Regions from separate parts of the Paenibacillus sp. WG02 genome, predicted to be linked through region 1. Evidence: riboswitches for the same ligand, from Rfam matches in the RefSeq annotation. Region 1 holds a riboswitch; the other holds the start of a gene.
The links. A riboswitch is a leader RNA that binds a small molecule or an ion and turns the genes downstream of it on or off. The one in region 1 is predicted to bind cyclic di-GMP.
Positions count from the first base shown of each region.

Region 2: linked by a shared signal. The riboswitch ahead of ACBP55_RS02700 (stalk domain-containing protein) and the one ahead of ACBP55_RS11640 (methyl-accepting chemotaxis protein) in region 1 are both predicted to bind cyclic di-GMP.

Region 1 is NZ_AP036016.1:2,610,842-2,615,112, reverse strand. It holds gene ACBP55_RS11650 (cytochrome ubiquinol oxidase subunit I) at 1-342, opposite strand, end outside; gene ACBP55_RS11645 (BMP family protein) at 543-1,574, opposite strand; cyclic di-GMP riboswitch class I at 1,851-1,935, shown strand; gene ACBP55_RS11640 (methyl-accepting chemotaxis protein) at 2,015-3,727, shown strand.
Region 2 is NZ_AP036016.1:585,545-589,815, forward strand. It holds gene ACBP55_RS02680 (hypothetical protein) at 1-135, shown strand, start outside; gene ACBP55_RS02685 (SRPBCC family protein) at 560-1,093, opposite strand; partial or broken gene ACBP55_RS02690 (ArsR family transcriptional regulator) at 1,188-1,268, opposite strand; gene ACBP55_RS02695 (3D domain-containing protein) at 1,617-2,306, shown strand; cyclic di-GMP riboswitch class I at 2,507-2,601, shown strand; gene ACBP55_RS02700 (stalk domain-containing protein) at 2,658-4,271, shown strand, end outside.

The sequences.
Region 1 (4,271 bases):
AATCCATAACCCTAGAAACGTTGACTCCAAGAAAAAAGAAACCAAGGCTTCTACGGCAAGCGGTCCCCCAAAGACTGCACCAACATACCGAGAATAATCCGCCCAGTTCATGCCGAACTGGAACTCTTGCATAATTCCTGTCACAACACCCACTGCAAAATTAAGGAGAAACAATTTGCCCCAGAATTGTGCCATTGCTTTGTATTTATCGTCCTTCTTGACCACATACATCGTTTGCATACAAGCAATCAGATAGGCAAGACCGATAGATAAAGGTACGAAAAAAAAGTGGTAAACTGTTGTTATTCCGAACTGCCACCGACTTAAGTCTAATGCTTCCAAAAATAGCGCCTCCCTTCTTTTCGTTGTAAGTATAAATCGTGGCGTGTTGTTTGCATGTGATGAATATCACAACCGCGGTAATTTCTATTGAACAAAAAGTGTAAAAGAAAAACACTTCTCTAACCCCACTCGGGATTAAAGAAGTGCTCAACATACGAACTATGAGGCTCACTTAGGCGATTCGTTATCTGAACGCAGGCTTAGTTAGCTGTAAATTCAGGACCGGTATATACTGAAGGAATAACAATTTCACCTGATTTGATTTTATCGGCGAACGCTGCAATTGTATCCTTCACGTCTTGTGGAACAATAGGTGACAAGGCAAGTCGAACGGCATCCGGATTTTCGAGTCCAATTTTTTTCACCGTATTCGGCTTCCACGTACCTTCCGTCAAATCTTTAATCGCTCCATATACGGTCAAGCTTGCATCCGAAATCGCAGATCCAATGAAAACATCGGGTGCATCGGCATAATAATCGCGAACGTTAGCGAATTGATACACGCCATTCTCGCGTGCCGCTTCCGTCACACCAGAACGAGCATTATTCAGCATGGTGAAGATCATATCCGACCCCGCGTTGATTTGCGCTTGCGCAACTCTTTTCGCCAGAGCGGCGTCTTCCTGGTTGCCTGTAAACGTTGTAAGGAACGTTGCTTCAGGATTCGTGTATTTCAAACCGCCGGCAAATGCTGCGCGTCCCAACAGACCGGGACCTACGCGTGCGCCGGAAATATGAGAAACCACATTCGTTTTTGTCAAAAGTCCTGCAGCTGCGCCTGCCAGCCATGCGGATTCTTCCTGTTTTACCTGATAGCTGGACAGGTTATCGCCGGTCAAATTCGTTTGCGTATTAACAAATTTTATTTTGGGAAATTCTTTGGCTACCAACTTCACGGCTTCCGAGCTCTGCCCTGCATGAGCAATAATCATATCTGGGTTTGTATTAGCCAATTCACGCAATGCATCTGCAATTTGAGCGGTGTCATGCGGGATATTTTCCACAAACGTCGCCTTAATTCTGAAATCCTCTTCTGCCTTCGCCAATCCACGGTAAGCAGATTCCATAAAACCGCCGTCCTTGGAGGAACCCGGAATCAACAATGCAACTTTAGCTTTTTTATTATTGGTGTGTGACGGGTCCTTGCTAGCTTCTGCAGTAGACAAACCGAATGAAAATACTAGTGCCATCGCCAAGCTCGACAAAGCCAATTTCGAAAGTAGTTTTCTCAAGATGTACCCCTCGTTTCCAAAAAAGTAGTTTTGTCCGGACAAATCCGAGAATAAACTAGACTTCATTTTTTGTCAAATTATGCCGAAAATAAATATGGGGAATAAACCCAATAATCGCGTAATAGCGCCATTCGCAGGCCTATCCTCCCTAAAGCACCCATGACAATTGCCCTAAATTCCGACATTACGGTATGTTAAGTGAGTATTTAGGTTTAGTAAAAAGGTCTTGTATTTTTCAAAAAGCTATTCTATACTTTGGCCAATAGATATACCCATATCACGAAAAGGCAAACTTCTCGAAAGAGGAGGACGCAAAGCTACGGGCCTAAGGATTTCGATCTACGGCAGCCGGGTCACCGAAAATTGGAGGTCGTCCATCTCTTTTTTTTGGGGGTGGACTTTTTTTATTTCACAATATCTCAATGGGGGATGCTTAGATCATGAAATACATTAAGAATTTGCGAATCAAAACGAAAATCGGGGGGATGCTCGGTCTTTCCATTGTTTTCCTGCTCATTATCGGCTTTACAGGCTATTTCGTCATGAACAAGATGGCTAGCAATGCCCGTGCTATGTACGAAGAAACCTTGATTCCGAACAGCCTGGTCGAAGGACTTCTGTTCGGCAATTCCCAAATGGATGCTTTGCAGCTTGAATTGCTGCTGGCGAAAGACGAAGCTATCATTAAGCAAATCCAACAGCAAATTGTTCAAACCCGCGATAAAAATCAGGCGATACGAAAAGCTCTCGAGCAGATCACGCTGACTTCGAGAGCACAAGAGCAGTACCAAAGCTTTATCAATTTAATCCCTAAAAACAACGAAGCCAAGAAAAAAGTGGATGAATTGGCCGTTGCCAATCAAAAAGAAGCAGCGCATAAGGAATATGTGAATTCGTTCAAGCCGATCCGCGCAGAAATGATCAAAAGCCTGGAGAACGTTGTTAAGTTCAATGAAGACGACGCAAAAATCTTTTACGAGAAAAGTGTTCAAAGCTCCAAGCTGGCTTCCTCGATCATCATTGTCGTTACCCTACTTGCCGTCACTTTATGTTCCTTGATCGGATATGGCATTTCTAACATGATCACAAGACCTGTCCGCAGCATCCAGCAATTGATGGCTAAAGCGCAGGACGGAGATTTAACGGTTAACGCTACATACCAATCCAAAGACGAAATCGGTCTTCTTTCAAAGGATTTCAACGGAATGATCACCAGCTTGAGAGAAATCATTGCGAAGATCGTCCTCGAGTCTCAAAACTTGTCAGCAAGCTCGGAGCAATTGGCAGCAAGCTCCGAACAATCCAACCAAACTACCCATCATGTCGTTGCGGCCATTCAAGACATTGCTGGAGGTGCCGATCAGCAGATGCAAAGTACTATCGAAAGCGTAAGAGCAATGGAAGAGATGGCTACCGGAGTTAATCGGATTGCCGAATTTTCGGGCAATGTATCCGCAATGTCAATGGAAGCTTCCAAGGAAGCCGAGGAAGGCAATATTTCGATCCAGAAAGCGATGTCCCAAATGGATTTGATCCGAGAATCAGTCAACGATTCGGCCAAGAGTGTTAACCAACTGGGTATACGATCTCATGAAATCGGTCAAATCGTCGATGTTATTACCGATATTTCGATGCAGACAAATTTGCTTGCATTGAATGCCGCGATTGAAGCTGCAAGAGCGGGCGAACACGGAAGAGGCTTTGCCGTCGTTGCCGACGAGGTTCGGAAACTGGCGGAGCAATCCAGACAATCGGCGGAACAAATCGCGGGGATCATTCAGCAAATTCAAGGCGAAACTCGTTCTGCAGTTGTCGCCATGGAAAAAGGTAGCATAGAGGTCAAACACGGAACCGTGATTATGCAGGAAGCAGGAGAAGCATTCCGCAAAATTATGAATGGGGTGCAGCAGGTGGCCTATCAGATGGAGGAGGTTTCTGCCGCATCGCAACAAATGTCGGCAGGCACAGAGGAAATTACCGCTTCTCTCCACGATATGAACAGCATTACGGAAGTCGCCTTCTCGAAGACAGAAAGTGTAGCGGCCGCTTCGGAGCAGCAATTAGCTACGATGGAAGAAATTTCGGAATCCGTGAATGCGTTGACGCGGATGGCTCAAGAACTGCACGAAATGACTTTACGTTTTAAGAGCTGATCGCCCCGTTACCGGATACTGTGCAATAAAAAGGGGCTGCCTCAAAGTGTTCGCATGATTAAGAACGTCCCGAATTTTACGCAAAAGAACCTCCAATTCCACTTCAGTGGGAAATGGAGGTTCTTTTTAGCTGTATTGACATGTAGAACATATCCATTTCTATTTTGAGTACTAACCTAGCCTGCGGCTAGGTCATTTAAAATATCTACATTGTGCTAGGGAATGAATAAGCAAGCTAGGTGTGCTAATTCCTTCTAACTATCGAGGTATCTCGTGAGATAAGACCACAGATCGTGCTAATGTTCTGCAAAACATTACACTCTGGGCGTATTAGCGATCAATAAGCAAACGTAGCTTGCTTAAGCATCCATAACAGGAGCTATTCGAACAAATAAGCAGCTTCAGTTGCCCTATTTTCCGTATCGAACCGCGTTTAACGGGTCCACAAGCGTAGACTTGAGGGATATGAAATCACTACCGAGTACGGAAAATGGGGCTGTCTCAAAAGTGTTCGCATGGGCGACGCAACATGAGTCATCAGCCC
Region 2 (4,271 bases), 2.0 Mb from region 1:
ACGCACTTTGGGTTGTGGGGCGGTCTCTTGGATTGGTTCATCCATAGTTATATGGATATATTCTGGTGGATGGTGCCTTTGGTTGTCGTTTACTTAGTGGCAGCTTATGGATTGCTTCGTAGAGCGACGGCTTAGAATTAAGAATAAGGGGCAGTCCCATAAGGCGTTCATCTTTAGGCTGCCTCCGTTTTCACTGTTGCACTACATGGAAAACCTACCGTTAGTTTGGGTGTTTTCTCTGAAGCCCTGTTAGATTTCGCTCCTTATTGAAACAAAATAAAGGCTGCTCGCTAGGCTATTAACCTTTTGAGTCAGCCTCTTATTTTGTTAGTTAGTCTCCTGAATGAGATCCGCAAGAGGCGGAATCGAGCTACGTATGTGGGTTACCTTCCCAAGACCAAACCAGCTTTGGCTTGCCGGCGCTAATCCATAAAGCGCTGATTTGAGATAAGCGCGTTTTCCGCGTCTATCTCCAGTCAATCCTAGAGAGCGCGTTTTCTGAGCTTATCCGCGAATGCTTCACTGCGTTTTACAGGTTTAAGCGCGGAAGCCGCTCCTCTTAAACGATTTTGGCTAAGTAGGCATCGAGCTGATCGAACGTTCCGCCGAAGCCTTGTTTCATGGAATCATGCATGCCCTCAAAGAATTTAAGTTCTTCCTCAGTAGCATTGATAGGACCTCCACGCATGATCAGTGTAGTTTTTCCTTCATCTTCAGTAAACGATAGTTTATTCATGATCTCCAGAGGGAAGTATTCGCTAAACGGTGCTCTGATCGTATTCGCCTCTGCATCGGAAAAAGAATTCACGAAGACGAGCTTCTCAGGGGAATTAATTTCATGGTACACAAACTTACCCCACATTTCAAAGCCTTCAGCCGATTTCATGCTGTAGTGAAAGATGCCGCCTTGGCGTAGATCAAAGGTGTTTACGTTTAATTCGAAGCCTGTTGGTCCCCACCAGCGAGCTAAATGTTCAGCCTCCGTCCATGTTTTGAAAACGAGTTCACGTGGTGCATGGAAGGTGCGTGTAAGAACCAACTCGCCTCCTTCTACGGTGGCATTGAAGTTGTTCCCTGCTTTTTCTTGTGTCATGTCGAATCCTCCAAATCAAATTGTTTTTTCTTTTCCTTCTCTAACATTTGCTGCAAATAATCGTCCAAACGATCGAATCTCTCTTCCCACATACTTGTGGTTGCTGAAGCTCAAGCCGATCCGTTATTTCCCCGACGGTAAGGGGGCCGTCACATAAGAGCTCGACGATGTGCAAGCGGTTTGGTTCAGCGAGAGCACATTAAGTCTTATTCATAAACTAAATATACTCCAAAAGGAATATTCCTGTCAAGGAATATTTATAGACGTAACCGATTGAAAAGCAAAAAGACTGCCGCATCAGCAGTCTTTTCTTATTTTCTCAATTGTTAGTCTAAGCCAAGATTCGTTTTATATTCACTTTATGTTTTCTTATTTCTTTACCCATTTTTTCTTGCTTATTTTTTTGGCGCTCTGTCCACCTGTCTTTTAAATTGAAAAAAATAAATACGAGACGTATATAAATCATAGAATTGGACGAATCTAGTAGCTATAACTCTATTATTTTTTAAGAGGAGGAAATACTATGTTTCGTAAAATTCTTTATGTAACTTTGACGCTTCCTTTGCTGCTTTGTTTGTGGCAGGTGCAGCCAGCCTATTCGTATCCTGAAAGTGAAGATGGGGGGGAATTACCTCCTACGTATAGTATGGCAAGCAGTGCAGGTTCTGTGGAAGCAGCGGCTCAAACCGAGTCAGTTCAGTCTAAGACGCAGTATCAAGTGGACCGAGGAGATACGCTATTCAAAATTGCACGTGATTTTGGCGTAACCGTAGATGACCTTATCAACACTAACAATATTCAAAATCCGAACCAGCTAACGATTGGTCAAAGTCTAACGATTCCGAAGAGTGAATCCGAGATTGGTTTACCAAATGGTCAAAAGAAAATTATCAAAAAAGTGTTGAACACAACCCTTACAGCTTATACGGCGGGCTTTGAATCAACAGGTAAAAAGGCTTCCCATCCCATGTACGGCATCACATTTAGTGGTCTTAAAGCCAAAGAAGGACGCACGATCGCCGTGGATCCGGCTGTAATCCCTTTAGGATCTACGGTGTTCATTGACGGTATTGGCATTCGCAAAGCCGAGGACATTGGTTCAGCTATTCGCGGTTCGAGAATTGATGTATTCATGAATGATCTAAATGACGCTCAAGAATTCGGCGTAAAGAAGAATGTGAAAGTCTATTTGCTAGATCGAGAGAATGTTTAAATCGATAGGCATTTACTAGGCTTAAGGTCAACCGGGACATCCGGTTGGCCTTTTTTTGTGTGAAACCACACACTTTGTGTATGTATTTCCTCTTTTTTGTAGAAAAGTGTTGAATTTTGAAATAACGTGGATTAATATGGAAAACAGTCAGTTCTAAATGACTAGTTAAGATGAGTAAAAATACCTAATAACCAAGCAATAATGAACAAAGGCAAATCCATCGAAAGGTGGAGACGCAAAGCCACGGGTCTAAGCCATGAGTCACACCTCATGGGATGATAGCCGGGTTACCTTTAGGGGCTTGGTTTTTTATTGTCTTAAAAAACTTTCTATGTGATAGGAGCTGGAGAAATGATCAAAGCACATTTGAAAAACATGGTATTAGGATGCTTAATGGCCATGTTGCTCTCAAGTCTAGGAGAGGGGAATACAGCTTTAGCTGACCAGACGGTCAAAGTTACGGATATACAAACTTCCTATGCTGCTCCTGTACGTAAATCTTATAATAATTCTTTTATTTCGGGCGATGAACTGGTTTGGATTGGTAGTGATGCAACGAATTTGTATCAAATATTTTACCGTAATTTGGACACGGGGGAAACGAAACAGCTGACCGACACGAAAACAAACAAAAGCGATCTATGGGCAGGAGGCGATTATGCAGTATATTCTGCCGGTCGGAGTGAAGTGATACTGCTTAACCTCCGTACAGGTGAGTCGGAATCGATTATAAACCATACTACGGTTGAAAACCTCACGACAGACGGGCGATATGCAGCTTATATGAATAAGACGGACAGCTACATATATGTTTACGATATAGAGTCGAAACAGACGAAACAGTTGGTTAAAGGGCGTTATCCACAGGTCGCGGACGGAAAAATCATCATGCAGGATGGGAAAGGGAGTTTGCTGTTATATGACCGCGCTACCGACACCACGAGGACGATCAAAGAACCTGCAGATGGATTTATCGTCAATTTTAAGTTCAATGGAAAAGTGGTCGTATGGTCTCAGCAAGTTAACGAACACGAAGTTCAAGTCAGAATGATGAATGTGGATGAGTTGAATGCCGTACCTACGGTGCTAGCCCAGAAGAAAATGGATAAAATCACTTCCTGGCCCACGATACTGGACATTAGTAGTAATCTCGTAGTTTGGAGGCAAGCATCGGAGGACGGAAAGACTAGCATGATTGCAGCTGCAGACCTTACATACGGGGAATCAACCGTTATCGCGAACGACACCACAGAGTCTATGGTGCTCGGAATTTACAAGGATCAAGTTGCGCTTCAGGGCAATGATGGGAACATTTTGCTGCGTGCGCTGCAAGTAAGCGGTACACCCACGGCGAAGAAAGAAACTCTTGCGTCCGCTGTACCAGATGTCAAGCAAAGGCCTCAAGCTGTTGAATTTGATACACGGTTTTATAAAGAAGGGCTTACATACAAAGAACTTAGACAAAGTAATTCTCAAGTAGAGGGTCATCCTGCATCCTCTGATAAAAGTGTGAGCTTGGACGTACCGCCACATGCATTCGAGGATACTTTAGGCAAAATTAAGCTGGCACCAGCGGAAGACAAGAATTTGGAACTCACAAAGGCGATGCAGAGCGGACAGATGATGGTCAGCTTGCCGTGGAATATCGATTTTCCGGATCAAACGGTGTTAGAAATCCAGCTTAATATGTCTTATATGGAGAGCAGAGTACCGCATAAATTACGGGATAAGCTTGGTATTTACCGACTGGAGTCTGACTCATGGATTTATATGGGGGGGCTATTGGGGGACAATTCCAATGTGATTCATACAGCAATTGAGAAACCGGGAATCTATGCAATCTTTCTACACGACGTTGCCGATGTTCCTCTGCGTGAGTACTGGGTGAACAAGAGAATCAAGCAAACTATTGCGGAGGATCCGATTCGCGTATTTCTTGACGGAGAAGAACTGAAATTTAACGAG